DNA from 3 places in the Streptomyces sp. NPDC086554 genome. Region 2 is predicted to be linked to each of the others. Evidence: riboswitches for the same ligand, from Rfam matches in the RefSeq annotation. Region 2 holds a riboswitch; each other region holds the start of a gene.
The links. A riboswitch is a leader RNA that binds a small molecule or an ion and turns the genes downstream of it on or off. The one in region 2 is predicted to bind cobalamin.
Positions count from the first base shown of each region.

Region 1: it holds a riboswitch for cobalamin, as region 2 does, so the genes downstream of both, AB0O76_RS37820 (cobalamin biosynthesis protein) here and AB0O76_RS33120 (ABC transporter substrate-binding protein) in region 2, are expected to answer to the same signal.
Region 3: it holds a riboswitch for cobalamin, as region 2 does, so the genes downstream of both, AB0O76_RS26530 (CbtB-domain containing protein) here and AB0O76_RS33120 (ABC transporter substrate-binding protein) in region 2, are expected to answer to the same signal.

Region 1 is NZ_JBFBJK010000033.1:24,896-30,880, forward strand. It holds gene AB0O76_RS37815 (cobyric acid synthase) at 1-772, opposite strand, end outside; gene AB0O76_RS37820 (cobalamin biosynthesis protein) at 769-1,794, opposite strand; cobalamin riboswitch at 1,917-2,070, opposite strand; gene AB0O76_RS37825 (hypothetical protein) at 2,169-2,405, opposite strand; gene AB0O76_RS37830 (inorganic phosphate transporter) at 2,418-3,686, opposite strand; gene AB0O76_RS37835 (lysozyme) at 3,888-4,628, opposite strand; gene AB0O76_RS37840 (class II aldolase/adducin family protein) at 4,806-5,462, shown strand; gene AB0O76_RS37845 (hypothetical protein) at 5,739-5,985, shown strand, end outside.
Region 2 is NZ_JBFBJK010000024.1:46,166-52,150, reverse strand. It holds gene AB0O76_RS33140 (DUF2252 domain-containing protein) at 1-1,152, shown strand, start outside; gene AB0O76_RS33135 (haloacid dehalogenase-like hydrolase) at 1,149-2,270, opposite strand; gene AB0O76_RS33130 (helix-turn-helix domain-containing protein) at 2,456-3,322, shown strand; gene AB0O76_RS33125 (VOC family protein) at 3,328-3,771, shown strand; cobalamin riboswitch at 3,769-3,956, shown strand; gene AB0O76_RS33120 (ABC transporter substrate-binding protein) at 4,049-5,062, shown strand; gene AB0O76_RS33115 (iron chelate uptake ABC transporter family permease subunit) at 5,119-5,985, shown strand, end outside.
Region 3 is NZ_JBFBJK010000017.1:34,810-40,794, reverse strand. It holds gene AB0O76_RS26545 (metalloregulator ArsR/SmtB family transcription factor) at 853-1,218, opposite strand; partial or broken gene AB0O76_RS26540 (MFS transporter) at 1,336-2,535, shown strand; gene AB0O76_RS26535 (CbtA family protein) at 3,118-3,927, opposite strand; gene AB0O76_RS26530 (CbtB-domain containing protein) at 3,942-4,172, opposite strand; cobalamin riboswitch at 4,212-4,354, opposite strand; gene AB0O76_RS26525 (histidine phosphatase family protein) at 4,504-5,085, shown strand; gene AB0O76_RS26520 (alpha/beta hydrolase) at 5,040-5,546, shown strand; gene AB0O76_RS26515 (NACHT domain-containing protein) at 5,453-5,985, opposite strand, start outside.

The DNA.
Region 1 (5,985 bases), on a different contig from region 2:
CACCGACCGGGGGAGCGACGACGGACTCCCGCACGGCACCCCGCAGGGACACCCGGAGCCCGTCCTCCTCGTCGATGCCCAGACCGTGCTGGAACGGCAGCACACCGAACGTGCGCCGCCCGGTGAGTCCTTGCAGCATGTCGAGCCCGGGTTCGAGCAGCGAGACATCGCCCCGGAACTTGTTGACGAGATACCCGGCGACCAGTTCCTGGTCCTCGGCGCTGAGCAGCGCGGTCGTGCCGAAGAAGGAGGCGAAGACGCCACCACGGTCGATGTCGCCGACCACGACGACGGGGAAGCGGGCGGCCCGCGCGATCCCCATGTTCACTATGTCCGTACGCCGCAGATTGATCTCGGCGGGACTGCCCGCGCCTTCGCAGATCACGGCGTCATAGCTGCCCCGAAGTTCCTCAAGACATCCCACGACGGTGGAGAGCAGCGCTTCCTGCCGCCCACCGTGATAGCCCCGCGCACTCATCTCGCCCACGGGCTTGCCCATGAGCACGACCTGACTGCTGCGGTCGCTGCCCGGCTTGAGCAGTACGGGATTCATCAGCGCGGTCGGCTCGACGCGGGCGGCCTGCGCCTGCATGGCCTGCGCCCGCCCGATCTCGGCGCCCTCGCGCGTGACGAAGGAGTTGAGCGACATGTTCTGCGCCTTGAACGGCGCGACGGACACGCCTTTGCGGGTCAGCCACCGGCAGATCCCGGCGGTGACGACGCTCTTCCCGGCATCTGATGTGGTCCCGGCGACGAGCAGCCCGCCACTCATGAGCGTCCTCCCAGCTTGTGCTGCCCGTGCTGTCCTGGCTGTGGGCAGGCGTTCCGCAGGGCGGAACGGGTGGGCACAGCCCCAACTGCCGGGCTCCGCTTCCGACGGGCGGCAATGGCAACCCCCAGCGCCAGCAAGCCGACCCGCCGAGACAGCCGCACAGCCCGCTCGATGTCAGCCACGGCAACGTCCCGCCCACCCCGGTTCAGAACGGGCCGATGCTCAACCCGCCCCCCGTACGAGAGCGTCCCCCCGAGCCGCACCCCCAACGCCCCCGCAAAGGCCGCCTCTACAGGCCCCGCGTTAGGGCTCGGATGCGCAGCGGCATCCTCACGCCAGGCCCGCAGCGCCCCGGACGGCGAATCCCCCGCAGCAGCCGCCAGCAGGGCGGTAAGCCGAGCCCCCGGCCACCCCAGAACATCATCGAGCCGAGCAGACGCCCACCCGTACCGGAGGTACCTCGCGGACTTGTGCCCCACCATCGCGTCCAACGTGTTCACGGCCCGGAACCCCACGAGCCCCGGCACCCCGCCCAACGCCCCCCAGACCAGCGCCCCCACGACGGCGTCGGACGTGTTCTCGGCGACGGACTCGACCACGGCCCGCGCGATGCCGTCGGCATCCAGCGCCTGCGGATCCCGCCCGCACAGATGCGGCAGCCGCTCCCGCGCCACCTCGATGTCCCCGGCGGCGAGCGCACCGCCGACGGCCCGCGCCTCACGCCCGAGCGAGGTCCCGCCGACCACGGCCCAGGTCGCGGCGGCGGTCAGCGCGACCGATCCGGCACGCGAGCGACGACGTACAAGAGAAGAGGCAAGGGCGGCGGCACCCGCAGCCCCGCCGGCGCACACCACGGCATGCAGCGCACCCCACCCGCGGTGATCCCGCCACAGGACACGCTCGACGGCACCCGCCGCACGCCCGAACGCGGCGACCGGATGCCCGCGGCGGGGATCGCCGAGGAGCAGGTCACCGAGGAGCCCGGCGGCGGCGCCGTACGCGAAGTCGCGATCGGCACACATGGGTTCAGCCGACCGCTACGTGAAGGGGAGCGACGGGCCCGGCCCGGAAGGGCGGGGGCACAGGAACCGGCAACGGGCGGCCGCGCATGGCGATATGTCCTCACTCAGGGTGTCCGCGCCCTGGTTCGACGTGATCGGCGGGCGAGAGTTCCTGGCTCACGGGGGACGTCGTCTCCCCGGTGACAGTGGCGGGACCGCGCCGGATTCGCACCGGCTTCCTCTTCTGCCGCCGTAATGGCTCCGGCAGTCCACCACGCCCGCGAACGCCCGTCAACTCGCCGTTGACCTGCGACGGGAGAGTGTGCCAAGGCCCACATACGAAGGTGGGGTGCAAGGCGCCGAAGCGTCCCGCACCCCACCTCGAACTCCGGTCGTCAGGCGACGATCAGATAGATCCCGTACGCCACCGCGGCCGTGCACAGCGCGAAGCACAGGTACGCGCCGGCGCGCGCCGCCACCGCGTTGCCGCCCGTGGCGGAAGAGGCGCCGGAGGTGGCCGCCTCGTGCTTGGAGAGGCCGACGATGCCGAGGGTGAACAGGCCCACCAGGGCCACTGTCACCGCGAGGCTGACTCCGAAGACGGAGCCGAGAGCTGCCCAGTCGATGTCCATGCTGATCTGTCCTTACACCGTGGCGCGGGCGGGATCCGCCACAGGGCCGGTCGGGGCCGGGATGGTGGCCTTGACGTGGTCGTCGTCGGTGGCCGTCGCGGCGGCACCGGTGGGCGGCGGCGTGACGGCGGCGATCGCGGTGGTGACGACGCCCGCGGGCTCCGCGCCGGAGCCGCCGATCTCGTCGTCCGCGACGTTCGTGTGGTCGACGGCGTTGCGCCGGGAGAGCACCCAGATGACGGTCGCGCCGCCGACCAGGAGCGCGGCGGTCGCCCCGATGCCCCAGGGGCCCTGCTTGGTGAGGAACTCGGCCCCCGCGCCGACCAGACCGGCGGCCGGGAGGGTCAGACCCCAGGCGACGAACATGCGGGTCGCCGTGGACCAGCGGACCACACCGCCCTTGCGGCCGAGGCCCGCGCCCATCACGGCGCCGGAGCAGGACTGCGTGGTGGAGAGCGAGAAGCCGATGTTCGACGAGGCGAGGATGACCGTCGCGGCGCTGGTTTGGGCGGCGAAGCCCTGCTGCGGCTGCAGGTCGGTGAGGCCCTTGCCCATGGTGCGGATGATGCGCCAGCCGCCCAGGTAGGTGCCGAGCGCGATGGCCACACCGGCCGAGACGATGACCCACATCGGGGGGTTCGCGCCGGGGTTGAGGACGCCGCCGGTGACCAGGGCGAGCGTGATGATGCCCATGGTCTTCTGCGCGTCGTTCGTGCCGTGCGCCAGCGAGACGAGGCCGGCGGAGGCGATCTGGCCCGCGCGGTAGCCCTTGGCGGTGGCCTTGGTGTCGGTGTTGCGGCCGATCCGGTACGTCAGGCGCGTGGCCGCCATCGCGGCGAGACCCGCCACGAGCGGCGCGGCGATGGCCGGGATCAGGATCTTGGTGACGACGGTGCCGCCGTCGATCGACGACCAGCCCATCGACATGACAGCGGCGCCGATGAGGCCGCCGAAGAGTGCGTGGGAGGAACTGGAGGGCAGGCCCACCAGCCAGGTCAGCAGATTCCAGAGGATCGCGCCCACCAGGGCCGCGAATATGACCTCTGTCTTCAGTCCGTCCTCGTTGACGATGCCGCCGGAGATCGTCTTGGCGACTTCGACGGAGAGGAAAGCTCCGACGAGGTTCAGCACGGCGGACATGGCCACCGCCGTCTTGGGCTTGAGAGCGCCGGTCGAGATGGTGGTCGCCATCGCGTTGGCTGTGTCGTGGAAACCGTTCGTGAAATCGAACACGAGAGCGGTAACGATCACGATCCCGAGGAGAAGCGTGATGTGTTCCATTTACCCAGGCTTCTGTTGGACGTCAGTGGCATGTGGAACGTAGGCAACCTGAGTGAACGGAAAGTGAACTGGGCCGGGCCGTGCGGTGACTCGAACCGAAGTGCCGCCACTCCGCTTCCGTCGGAACCGTGACGGAGATCGTCAGGAGTGGCGGCACGAGGCCCGGAATCCGGGCTTCCAAGGGTGCTGGCTCCCCTCGGGCTACCCGCGGGCGAACCTCTTCAGCTGGCTCATCGAGCCGTTGAAGAGATTCTGATCACCCGGCAGCTTGCCGCTGTTGTCGTACTGCCAGAAGGTCAAGTACGACCAGCCCTTGGGCAGCGTCCCCGACGTCGACGACCAGCGCGCCAGCCACAGTGCGTGATTCACCCCGAAGGCGCGGCTGCCGCCCGTGCAATTGTTCCACCACTTGGTGGTCGTGTAGATCACGGGACGGCGCCCCGTCTGGCGCTGCACCTCGTTGCTGAACGACTTGATCCAGTTCACCATGCCGGTCTTGCTGAGGCCGTAGCACTTGCGTTTGCTGTAGGGGTTGTGCTCGATGTCGAGCGCGGGCGGCAGCGTCCAGCCGTCCGCCCGCCAGCGCCCGCCGTGATGCATGAAGTACGCGGCCTGCTTCTTGCCGGACGACTTGCTCGGTACGGCGAAGTGGTACGCCCCGCGGACGATGCCCGCGTTGCGGGAGTCGTTGTACTGCTGCTTGAAGTAGGGGTTGCGGTACGTGTGGGACTCGGTGGCCTTCACGTACACGAAGCGTGCGCCCTTGCTCTTGGCCTTCTGCCAGTTGACGTTCTTCTGGTGCGATGAGACGTCGTGGCCCTTCGGCTTGCCCGCCGCCGAAACCGGAATCTCGGCGAGGGCGGTCCCGCCCAAGGCCAGTGCTGCCACTGAGGCCGCGATGACGCGGGCACGGCGACGGGACGGTTTGTGATCACGAGCCATATTTCCCCCCGGATGGCGACGTGCACGACAAATCCCCCAGAGGTTACTGGAAGATCACCGCATGCCGGTCGATCGCCAGCCAATCATTGCCAGAGGGGGATGTATGCCCATTCATGCCGTTTCGGACTCCCCGACTCCGCACTGCGCCGACGCGACCCCGGCTGGCAGGATCACGGCATGACTGAGCAGCGGCAGGACGCGGTGGAACGGGCCTGGGGCGATCTCGTCGCGGCGGCTCGCAGGACCGTCTCGGACGGCCTGGTGGTCGGCACGTCGGGCAATGTCTCCGTACGCGTCGGCGGCACGATCCTGGTCACCCCGAGCGGAGTCCCCTACGGCCGCCTCACGCCGCGGGACGCGGTCGGCGTCGACCTCGACGGCGAGCGGCTCTTCGGCGACCTCGCCCCGACCAGCGAACTGCCGATGCACCTCGCGATCTACCGCAACACCTGCGCCGGAGCCGTGGTCCACACCCACGCGGTGCACGCCACCGCCGTCTCCACGCTGCTGCCGGAGCTGCCGCCGATCCACTACATGGCGGCCTCGATGGGCGGCCCCGCCCGCGTCGCCCGGTATGCGCCGTACGGCTCGGACGAGTTGGCCGAGAACATGCTGCACGCCCTGCGCGAGCGCACAGCTTGCCTGCTCCAGAACCACGGAACCATCACATACGGAGACACTCTGGACCAGGCGTACGACCGCACGGCACAACTGGAGTGGATGTGCCGCCTCTGGCTGACGGCAAGCGCGATCCCCGGGCGGGAGCCGACGCTGCTCTCGGGCCCCCAGCTACGGGAAGCGGAGGAGCGGCTGCGGGGGTATGGGCAGGGGTAGCCTGCCGCGGCACTACACCGCCGCTCCGCGGCGGATTTTTCCCGCCCACCCACCCGATTGCCCGGCGGCTGCCCACCCAGGCCGCCCCGTTTGTGGGCAGGCGTTCCGCACGGCGGAACGGGTGGGCACAAACGGCCCACGGCCCGCAGACGAACACCGGGGTCCGGGGCGGAGCCCCGGAGGTACAGGGGAGAGCCCCAGCCGCCAAGCCCCGCGGAGTCACCCCGCAGCCCCCGCCCACTGGCCGTACCAGCCCGCCCCACAGACACTGAAGAAGTGCGCCCAGCCAAAGCGACGGCAACGGCCGTCACCGCCGCAGCGACCGCCCTCCTGGCCGGCGCAGCCGCCATCGCGGCAGGCCGCTTCGCCAGCAACGCCGCCCTCAAGGCCCCGGCAGGCCGCCCCCTGCCGACCGAACCCCGGCTCACGGTCCACGCCACGGCGGCGGGCCAGATCACCCTGACCCGCGCCCTCGCGAGCCTCCGTCCCGGTACATACGGTCTCGGCGGCGACGGCAGCCACG
Region 2 (5,985 bases):
TTCGCCTTCCTGCGCGGTGCCGCCGCCGTCATGACAGGGGACCTCGCCGTCCAGCGGGACACCGGCCTGACGGTCCAACTCTGCGGCGACGCCCACCTGTTGAACTTCGGCCTGTTCGCCTCGCCGGAACGCGCCCTGCTCTTCGACCTCAACGACTTCGACGAGACCTACCCCGGCCCCTTCGAATGGGACGTCAAACGCCTCGCCGCGAGCGTCGCCGTGGCCGCAGGCGACAACGGCCACACGGAGCACGCCGCCCACGACGCGGTCCTCGCCGCGGTGGCGGCGTACCGGACCTCGATGCGACGCCTCGCCGGGCTCGGCGAACTCGCCGTCTGGTACGAACGGACCGACGCCCACGACCTGTTGACCCTCATCGACTCCACCCGCGACCGCAAGCGCGTGACGACGGCCCTCGACCGCGCGCGGCGGCGCACCAGCCTCCAGGCGCTCGGCAAGCTGACCGAGGAGGTGGACGGAGAGCGCCGTATCGTCCAGGATCCGCCGCTCCTGGAGAGGGTGGCCGTGCCCGACATGGCGGCGCTGCGGAAGATCTTCGGCGACTACCGCTCCACGCTCTCCGAGGAGCGCAGGATCCTCCTCGACCGGTACCACTTCGTGGACGCCGCGCGGAAGGTGGTCGGCGTCGGCAGCGTGGGCACCCGCTGCTTCATCGTCCTCCTTGCGGGCCGCGACGCCGCCGACCCGCTCTTCCTCCAGATCAAGGAGGCGATGCGATCGGTCCTCGAGGACCACCTGCCGCAGGGCCCGTACCGCCACCCCGGGCACCGCGTGGTCTCGGGGCAGCGGCTGCTGCAGGCCGCGGGCGACATCTTCCTGGGCTGGATGACAGGACCCCAGGGACGCGCCTTCTACTGGCGCCAGCTCCGCGACATGAAGGGCTCGGCGGACGTGACGTCCATGAAGCCATCGGAACTGTCCCTCTACGCCGCCCTGTGCGGCACGGCCCTGGCCCGCGCACACGCCCGCTCCGGCGACCGCATCGCGATCGCCGCGTACCTGGGCGGCGCCGACACGTTCGACCGCGCCGTGGCGGATTTCGCGCTGCGGTACGCCGCCCAGAACGCGGCGGATCACTCGGCCCTGGGAGAGGCGATCGCCACGGGCGTGGTGGAGGCGGTCGAGGCCTAGCGGATCTCGTCCGGCACCACCGTCAGCCACCGCTTGTCGGCGGTGACCTTCTGGCCGAGCTCACGCTGCCGGTCGGCGTTGGTGCGCTTCATCTCGTTCATCTGCTGCATGTACTTCTCCTTGCGGTTGACCCAGACCCGCACCCCGCCATGCTCCACATCGGCGGAGTGGAACAGCATCGGGCCGTCGCTCACCGGGGTGTCGCCCGCCACCAGAACCGGCTTCCGCCACTCGTCGATGTACGTGTTGATGGCCGCGGGCTTGCCCTGATACCAGGTCAGCGGCGCCCACAGGTTGGGCGTCAGCTCGCGCCCGGCGAGCTTCTTCTCGTCGAAGCGGCCCTCGGCGATCTCCTTGCGGGAGCTGGTGACTTCACCGGTCTTGCGGTCCTTGAGCTGCAGGCCGACGCCGATGACGTTCTCGGGCTTCACGTTGTAGCCGTACTTGGGGTCGGAGAGGACCATCCGCACCAGGTCCTCGCTGGCCGCGCTGACGACGTAGACCTCTATGCCGTGCTTGCGCAGCGACTTGTAGAGCTCCTGCATGCCGGTGAAGAACTCGGGCGCCTCGACCTCGGTCCTGGTCAGCTTGCCGTCCTCGTAGTACTCGGCCGGTATCGGCTTGTCGTAGGCGAGGAGATCGTCGACGTACCCCTTGAGCTCCTTCAGCGTGAAACCGGAGAAGATCTGCGCGGCCCACGGGTAGCAGACCTGGTCGTCGACCTCGCACAGCCGGTTGTAGTAGCTGTACAGGCTCTCCTTGTGCTGCGCCGTGTCCTTGAAGGGGATGACCTTGAGGGACGGGTCCATCGACGCGCGGGTCAGCACCCCCTTCATCTCCAGGAAGGGGAGGAGCGACTCCTCCAGGTCGTTGCGGTACGTCGTGTTGTCCGCGTCGAAGACGGCGTACGCACCCTTGTGGCCGTTCTCCGAGATCACCTTGCCGAGCTTCGCGGCGACCGGCTTCGGCCAGTGCGGAAGCTCGGCCGCGGTCTTGACGGAGGAGCCCGCCGCCGTCGCCTCCGTGCCCGGCCAGAGCGCCGTCCCCGCGAGCACCGCCGCGGTGAGCGCGCCCGCCGTGCCGAGAACCGCGAGCTTGCCCTTTGCTCCTACTGCCATGTTTTTCTGCCCCCTGAGAGCGGTCTGCGCCCCGTCCGGAGCGGCGGGTCATCGTACGAGGTCAGACACCGGATTCCCATGAGCGATGTCACCGGTCGTGACGGGCATGGAGCGGCCCCGCGCGGGTAGCAGCATCGAACGCTTCCGCCCCGCGCCGGGGCCCCGTCCATCGCATACTGGAACGTATGGAGACCGGCTCCCGAGAGTTCGTGCGGGCCGCCCCGCGGCTCGACGGCATGGTCGTGTCCGCCGTCGGCTACCGCACCACGGGCGAGCGTCCTGGCCTGCACCGTGGCCTGCCGTCGCCGTATCTGACCCTGATCTTCTCGCTCGACGGCCCGGTCGTCAGCGGCCTCACCCCCGAGCAGGCGGGCGGCGCCGACGCGATCAGCACGGACATCGTCCTGGGCGGACTGCACCAGTCACCGGCGTACGTAGTCAGGCCCGAGCACGAGGCGGGCATCCAGCTCGCCGTGCATCCGCTCGCCGCCCGCGCCCTGTTCGGCGTCCCGGCCGCCGAGCTCGCCGGCGACATCGTCACGTCCGGCGCCGATGTGATGGGGCGCCGCGCCGCCGATGTACGGGAGCTGCTGTGCGAGCGGGACAGCTGGGAGGAGCGATTCGCCGCCCTGTCCGCCTACTTGAGGCAGCGCGTGGCCACCGAGGACGCCGCCGGATCCGTCCGCCCCGAGGTCGCCGAGGCCTGGACCTGGCTGGCCAGGCACCGGGGCGCGGGCACACTCGGCGGTCTCTCCCGGCACGTCGCGCTCAGCGAGCGCAGGCTCACCGCACTCTTCCGCGCCGAGACCGGGCTCAGCCCCAAGCAGGCCTCCCGTCTGATGCGCTTCCAGCGCGCGCGGAACACCGTCGTGCGCTCCGTCGCCGCGGGCGCCCCGCCCGATCTGGCGCGGGTCGCCGCGGACTGCGGCTATTACGACCACTCCCATCTGGTGCGGGACTTCCGTCAGTACACCGGCACGAGCCCCAGCGGCTGGCTGGCCGAAGAGTGCCGGAATATCCAAGCCGGGAGCCATGGCGGGGGCGAAGAGTAGGAGCCATGAACACCACCGAGAAGCAACAGACCAAGCCCACATCCACCCCCGCCGAGCGCGCCCCCGACGTCTGGCCGACCCTCCAGGCCAACGACGCACCCGCCCTGATCGACTTCCTCGTCGGCACGGTCGGCTTCCTGCGCACCGCCGTCTACGAGGACGGCGACCGCGTGGCCCACGCCGAGCTCGACTGGCCCGAGGGCGGCGCCGTCATGCTCGGCTCGTACGACGAGAAGTCCCAGGACTGGTGCCTGAGGCCGGGCACCTTCGGGGCGTACGTCGTCACCGACCACGTCGACGACCTCTACCGGCGCCTCACCGACGCCGGAGTGAAGATCATCCGCGAGATCGTGGACGAGCCGTACGGCAGCCGGGAGTTCGCCATCGCCGACCCCGAGGGCAACAAGTGGTCCTTCGGCACCTACCGCGGCTCGCCGCGGCCCGCGTGATAATTTGCGCACGCCAGTCAAACCCACACCAGGGCCAGGGAATCCGGTGCGAATCCGGAACTGACGCGCAGCGGTGAGGGGGAACGGGCGGGGCCAAGGCCACTGGGCGTCCACGGACGCCTGGGAAGGCGCTCCGTCCGGCCGATCCCCGAGTCCGAAGACCTGCTGGCACCTCTGTCCGCGCACCGGGCGGCGGAGGTGATCAAGCAGGCCGGGCTCCGCGTATGAGCCATGAGACTCAAGGGATCGTGTGTCCTCCACAGCCCGTCGTGTACGTATGTCCGTCCTCCTCAGCACGGCCCTGGCCGTCACGCTGACCTCCTGCGGCGGCTCGTCGACGCCCTCCACCGCGGACAAGAAGGCCGCCGGCTATCCACTGACGCTCACCTCCTGCGGCAAGAAGTCGGAGATCGAGGCGCCGCCGCAGCGGGCGGTCTCCCTCGACCAGGGCTCCACGGAGATCCTGCTCTCTCTCGGCCTCGCCGACCGCATGGCAGGCACCGGCACCTGGACCGACCCGGTCCTGAAGGGCCTGGAGAAGGACAACGCCAAGGTCGAGCGCCTCTCCGACCGCTACCCCTCCTTCGAGAAGGTCCTCGCCCAGGAGCCGGACTTCGTCACCGCCTCCTTCCTGGCGACGGTGAGCAAGGGCGGCGTCGCCGACCGCGCCAAGTTCACCGAGCTCGGCGTCCCCTCGTACGTCTCGCCCACCGACTGTGCGGGCAAGGACAACACCGGCGACGGCGACGGCCGCCGCGTCAAGACGCTCACCATGGACACCGTGTACGGCGAAGTGCGTGACCTTGCGCGGGCGTTCGGGGTGCAGAAGCGCGGCGAGCGCCTGGTCGCCGACCTGAAGTCCCGCCTGGCGAAGGCCAAGCAGGACATCGACGCGTCCGACACCACGCTCCTCTACTGGTTCTCCGACTCCAAGGCCCCCTACATCGCGGGCTGCTGCGGCGCCCCCGGCATCATCACGCGCGAGCTCGGCGCCGAGAACGTCTTCGACGACACCCGCGAGGAGTGGCCCCAGATCAACTGGGAGACGGTGGCGGACCGTGACCCCGACGTCCTGGTCATCGGCGACCTCACCCGCAAGTCGCAGACGGCCGAGAGCGCGAAGAACAAGATCAAGTTCCTGGAGTCCAACCCGGTCACCAAGAATCTGACCGCCGTGAAGAAGAAGCGGTACGTCCTGCTCAGCGGCCAGGCGATGAACCCCACGATCCGGACGGTGGACGGGGTGGAGCAAGTGGCGGACGCGCTGCGCGAGTTCGGGCTCGCCAAGTGACGCATGCGCGCGGCGCCCTCCTGTGGGCGGCGGGCGCCGCCGCGCTCGCGCTCTCCATGGCGGTGGCCGTCACCATCGGCCCCGCCGCCATCTCCGTACCGGATGTGTTCTCGGCGGTCGCGGCGCACCTCGGCGGGGGAGAGACACGGCTCACACCGCTGCGGGACGGCATCGTCTGGAACCTGCGGATGCCGCGCACGCTGCTCGCCGCGGTGTGCGGCGCGGGCCTCGCGGTCTGCGGGACGGTCCTCCAGTCCCTGCTGCGCAACCCGCTCGCGGACCCCTTCGTCCTCGGCGTCTCCTCCGGTGCGTCCACGGGAGCCGTCGCGGTCGTCGTCCTCGGGGTCGGCGGGGGAGTCGTGTCGGTCTCGGCGGGTGCCTTCGCCGGCGCCATCTGCTCGTTCGCCCTGGTCCTGCTGCTCAGTCATGCGCTGGGCGGGAGCGCGGACCGCGTCGTGCTCTCCGGGGTCGCGGCCATGCAGCTGTTCTCGGCGCTCACTTCGTTCGTGATCCTGACGGCGGCCGACGCGGAGACGACGCGCGGTGTCCTTTTCTGGCTGCTCGGCTCGCTCAGCGGGGTGGGCTGGACGGACGTATGGATCTGCGCGGCGGTCCTCCTGGCGGCGCTCACCGTCTGCCTGGCGCAGGCCCGCACCCTGGACGCCTTCGCGTTCGGCCAGGACGCGGCGGCGACGCTGGGTGTCCACGTGGCCCGCACCCGTCTGATCCTGCTCTCCGTCACCGCCCTGCTGACGGCGGTCCTGGTCAGCAGCGCGGGCGCGATCGGCTTCGTCGGCCTGGTCCTGCCGCATGCGGCCCGCGCGGTGGTCGGCTCCGGGCACGCGCGACTGCTCCCGGTCACGGCGCTGGCGGGCGCGGTGTTCCTGGTGTGGGTGGACACACTGGCCCGCACGGTCCTTGAC
Region 3 (5,985 bases), on a different contig from region 2:
CGGAGTTCCAGGGGCGTGTCGCCGCTCGTTGTTGTTGGCTGCACCGCAGAGATCGACAACGAGAGGTGCGCCTGATGCCCCAGTACGGCGTACTCCTGTGCCGCCTGTCGCGAACTGCGGGCGTCATCGTCCTCATCGCCCTTGCCACATTCCTCCATGGGAGCGCGACCGCCGCCGCGAGCCCTGCGATGCCGGTATCAGTCGCCGCTCCCAGCAGTCTGTCGGGCGTCGCGGGGGGCAGCGTCGAGTCGCACCGACACGAATCCGCCCAGCACGACGGCGCCCATGCCTGGCGTGCCGGAACAGGCTGCTTGAGCAAGATGCGGCACCCCTCGGTGGCACCCCAAGCTCCCGGCTCCGTCCATGTCGGTGCCTGGCACTGTGCGGCTTCGTCCGCTCAGCTCATCCGTCGGGCCGCCATGATCCCTGCGCCCGATTCCGCGACGGATTCCAGCCGCGTCCTGCGCTGCTGACCGCTCCCGCGTCCCCGGCAGACGTCCGGGGACGCGCCGCGTCAGTCTTCCTTCTCCCGCAGGAGCAGCCAGTCATGCCCGCAGATCCCTTCACGGTCGTGTGCGCCTTGGTACGTGCCGAAGCCGCCCGCAGCGCCTCCCCCGCCGAACCGTCACCCCAGCCCCGGCTCTCTCAAGCCCGGCCGCGTCCCGCCGTCGAGACGCCGCACCCGCCTACGAGCCATCCGACCCAGCCCGGTAACCCCCGGTGGCGCCAACTGAGTCATGTACTGCGCGGATTGAGGCGCTCACCGCGATCCGTTGTCCGCGCGGTGATCCGGCGCACGACCGAGCGCGGGACACTGCCGCACGCTTGAGGCCCGCACGCGGGCCCGAATCCTCAGCCGTGCGGGGCCTGCCCGCTCACCCGGTGATCGGCGTGGCTGAGCGCCTCCATGACCAGTCGCTTCAAGTGGCCGTCAGCCAGGCGGTAGTGGATGTGGCGGCCCTCGCGGCGCGTCTCCACAAGCCCTGCGAGGCGGAGTTTGGCCAGGTGCTGACTGACCGCGGTACGGGACGCGGCGCAGCGTTCGGCGAGGGAGCCGACGTCCGACTCGCCCTCCCCCAGCGCGAGCAGCCACAGCAAATGCAGCCGCGTCGGATCCGAGAGCAGCGCGAACACGCGGGTCGCCTCGGCGAGACGGGCGGTGTCAGGTTCGCGCAGGTGCGCATGGGGCGCAGCTGGGACGGGCTCGCGTTCGGGCATGTGCCCAGCCTAGAGCGGGGTGGACGAGAAGACGCCCATTGTCATGTGCGCAGATGCGCACACAACGGCTAAGCTGGCGGAGCAGCCGATTGCCCCTACGACCGGGGAGCCCTCCGCATGCTGTCCGTTCTGCGCAACCGCACCTACCGTCACCTCTTCACCGCGCAGGTCGTCGCCCTGAGCGGCACCGGTCTGGCGACGGTGGCGCTCAGCCTGCTCGCCTACGACATCGCGGGCGACAGCGCCGGCGAGGTGCTCGGCACCGCACTCGCGATCAAGATGGCGGCGTACGTACTCATCGCCCCCGCAATGGCCGCGTTCACCGACCGGCTGCCACGCCGCACGCTGATGGCGGGCGCCGATCTGATCCGGGCGGGGGTCGCGCTGTGCCTGCCGTTCGTCGGGCAGGTCTGGCAGGTCTACGTCCTGATCTTCCTGCTCCAGTCGGCATCGGCGGCGTTCACCCCGGCCTTCCAGGCCGTCATCCCGGACGTACTGCCGAAGGAGCGCGACTACACGCGGGCACTGTCGCTCTCCCGGCTCGCCTACGACCTGGAGAGCCTGTTCAGCCCCGCGCTCGCCGGTCTGCTGCTGACCGTGATGACGTACAACTGGCTGTTCACCGGCACGATGGTCGGCTTCCTCGGCTCGGCGGCGCTTGTCGTCTCCGTCGCGCTGCCGAAGCCGACCGCCGCTCCACGCACGGGGCCGATCTACGCCAAGGCCATGGCGGGCAGCCGACTCTTCTTCCAAGTGCCGCAGCTGCGATCCCTGTTGGCTCTGAATCTCGCGGTCGCGGCCGCCGGCGCCATGGTGACCGTGAACTCCGTGGTGTACGTGCAGGGCATGTTCGGGCTCTCTGTCGGCTCGGTGTCCCTTGCCCTCGGGTTCTACGGCGGCGGTTCGATGGCCGTCGCGCTGATCCTGCCCCGCGCGCTCGACCGGGTCCGGGACCGGACCGTGATGCTGAGCGGGGCGCTGCTCCTCGTGGCCATGTTCGCGGGGCTCGGAGTCGTCACAGCCGGGCAGGGCGGGAGTTGGCGCTGGCCCGCGCTCCTTGTGACGTGGGCGGCGTTCGGGGCCGCGTGCTCGATGGTGCTCACACCTGCCGGGCGGCTGATCCGGCGTTCGGCTCCGAAGGAGGAGCGGACGGCGGCGTTCGCGGCACAGTTCTCGCTGTCGCACTCGTGCTGGCTGCTGACGTATCCGCTGGCGGGCTGGCTGGGCGGGGCGGCCGGGCTCGGGTGGGCCGTGGCCGCCCTTGGCGCCATCGCGCTGGGCGCGGCCGTGGGGGCACTGCGGCTGTGGCCCGCGCGGGCCGGGGAGTTGGCGGTCGGGCCGGGGGATGCTTCAGCCGTCGATCCTGCGATCCGGCCGAGGGGTGCTTCGGCCGTCGATCCGGCGGTCAGCCCGAAGGGTGGTGCTTCGGCCGTCGATCCGGCGGTCAGCCTGAAGGGCGCTTCAACCATCGACCCGACGGTCAGCCCGAAGGGCGCTTCAACCATCAACCCGGCGGCCAGCCCGAAGGGCGCTTCAACCATCAACCCGGCGGCCAGCCCGAAGGGCGCTTCAACCATCGACCCGGCGATCGAGCACGAGCATGCGGGCCTCGCCCCCGACCACCCGCACATCGTCGACGCCCTTGCCGTGGGCGCCGGTTGGCGGCACAGCCACCGCCCCATGGCGGACGCACTCCACGTCCGCCACTGACCTCTCGCCCTACGTCGCCGGGGGCGAGGCCGCTGCGATGGGCGAAGACGACGAGCCGGCCGGGACGCCCTGCACTTCACTCGCGAGGACGCCGCCTGAGGGGACCCACCGTGGCGCACCAAGCCCAAGCCCCGCCGACCCCAAAGGGGTTGGCGGGGCTTGGGCCGGTGCGTCGCGCCGTACGTAGGGTCAGGCGACGGCTGGTGTCGGCTGCTCGGCCTCGGTCTTGGCGTCGGCCGCCCGCGGGACGAGGAGCCGCTGTGCCAAGCCTCCGAAGAGGATGCCGAAGACCGCCCACAGCACGGCCTGGATCGCCAGTGAAGCGACTCTGAACTCCCACAACAGGGCTGCGGGGAATCCGGCCTTGACCGCGTCGTCGTTCGCGGGCAGGAACACGAACGCGACAGCCAGCACGGCGATGAACCCCGCCCCGGCGGCAAGCGTCGCGTTCCAGTTGCCCAGACGCGGTGCCAGTCGCCGCCCGATGATGACTGCGGCGATGCCGAGCAGCACACTGAGCAGGATCATCAGGAAGAACAGCATGGTTCGCTTCCCGATGGTGTCCGGGTTGCCGACCGCGGGCGGGGTGGCCGGGTACTTCAGGAACGGCACGAGGTAGACGGTGGTGAAGGCGGCGGCCGCCGTGAGCGCCGCAGTTGCCCGTGGGCTGAACCGGCCGATGCGGCCCAGGGCGAAGGAGAACGCCAGGGACGCGATGCCGCCCAGCGCGACCCCGTACACGAGGACACCGGTGGCCAGACCGACGGTCGACTGCTCCGTGCGGCTGACCGCTTCTTCCTCCTCGGCGGCCTCCTCGGACGCGGCGCCGCCGTGCCCCGCGTGGGGCGCGTCGCGGGCGGCCTGGGCCTCCTCCACCGCGATCGAGCCGTCGACGGGCGGCTCACCGATCGAGTAGGCCACGCCGAAGGCGAAGAGTCCGGCGATCAGGCCCGCGAGCATGCCACGGACCAGCAGATTTCTCACAGTTGAGGCGTGCACGTACTTGTCGCCTCTCAGTGGCACGGGAAGCCGAGCAGATGACGCCCGTCGTGGACCCACTCGTGCACGTCGGTGCCCGCGAACACGGAGGTGGCACCCTGCTCGGCACCGACGAAGTACAGCGCGATCAGCGCCAGGAGTCCGACGAACAGCGCCCAGGGCAGGACGGCCCGTACGGGCAGAGCAGTCGGTGTTGCAGGAACAGCAGGAGCGGAAGCGGCAGCAGAAACGGCGGCCTCGGCCATGGTGGAACCTCCTCGGGGAACACGCGTCCCATACGGTGGTGCAGGACGACGGTCCACGGGTCTGACTCACCACGGCGTCACCCTCGAAGGATCCCGCTGCGGCTCACAGTGGCGCGACCGTGCCGGACTTGCACCGGACTTCCGTCTCGCCGTCGTCACGTTCTGTACGTTCTGTTGAGATGTTCGCCGTGACCGTACCGCGCGCCGACCCTCCGGCCAAGGGCGTGAGTCCCGTATCACGCCCGTACGCCCCCGTCACGCCGACACGCCCCCCCACAGGTAGGGTGCCGCCGCGGGTCAACGGCCACGCGAAGGCCCTCCGGAGGAACCGATGACCGTACGTCTCACGCTGGTATCTCCCGCCACGAGTCAGGCTCTGAAGGAGGTCCGCTTCGACGACGACAGCCCTCTCGACCCGGCGGGAATCGCACGCGCCGAGGCGGCCGCCGGCTCACTCCCCCCAGCCGTTGCCACCTACACCTCACCGTCCCCACGCTGCCGCCGGACCGCCCAGGCACTCGGGCTTGCCCCCGCCGAACCTCTCGCCGCCCTCGCCGCCTGCGACATGGGCCGCTGGCAGGGACAGACGCTGGACTCCGTGGCGAGCGCCGAAGCGGAGGCCGTCGCTCTCTGGCTGGACGATCCAACTGCCGTACCCCACGGCGGCGAATCACTGCACGACGTACGCCTCCGCGTCGCAGCCTGGCTCGACACCTTGGGCAGCCCGGCCGGGCACGTCGTCGCCGTCGTCGAGCCGGACGTGATCCGCGCGGCCCTCGTCCACGCCCTCTCGGCACCCGATCAGGCATTCTGGCGACTGGACATCCGCCCGCTCACCGCCACCCGACTCAGCGGCCGCACCGGGCGATGGAACGTCCGCAGCGGAGACGCCCTGGCACCGGAGGCGTCGTAGGGACCTCGTCAGCCCTGCAGAGCGGGGATGACCTCCGCCCCGTACCCGTAGAGCGCTCACCGGTGTTCGGCCGCGTCAACGCTTGGACGATGCTTGACTGCGGTACCTGGCCGGTGCCGCCCAGGGGCGACGTCGGGCCGATCAGGGCGCCCGGCGCGGCACCCGTACTCCTCGTCTCCTACACAGACGACGCGGCGACCCCCCTGAGCAACGCCCAGGCGGTCCAAGCCCAGTTGGAGCGCGGATCGCTACTGATCCGCGAGGGCACCGGCCACGGCGCCTACGCTTCCAACTCGGCCTGCATCGACCGCTCCGTCGACGCCTACCTGGTCAACGGCGCCCTGCCGGGGTTCGTTTGCCTGGGCCGTCATGCCGTGGGCGCGGTGGCCCGGGGGTCTTCCTGCGACACCTCGGTGGCCGAGGCGAGCCGCTGCTGCATGCGCAGATGGCGGAACTCGTAGTGAGCGCCGGACTGCCGTAGCACTCCCCTGCGGTGCGCTTCGTCGAGGAACGTCATGATTCGCCAGGGCAGCCGCCGCGTCAGGGCCAGCCAGACACGGGCAACGGCCAGTTGCCCCCAAGCGGTGAGCGCGAGTGCGGCGGTGCCCATCGGCACCCACATCTGCGCCGCGACATGGTCGAGCCCGCCCCGCGACGCGAACGCCCAGGCCAGGAGGACACACACCCCGCCCGTCATGACCGCCACGACTCCGGACCGGGAAAGCGACGCCATGCGGTCCGTGCGCAGGATGACTTGCGGATTGGCCGCCCGGATGAGATCGGAGGGAGCACTGAGCGCACGATAGAGACCCGAAGCAGGGCCGCCGATCAGCGCGATCAGGACTCCGCCCATCGCACCGGGGAGCAGGAACCGGTCGAGCGGGTGCCGGGCGGCGCTCT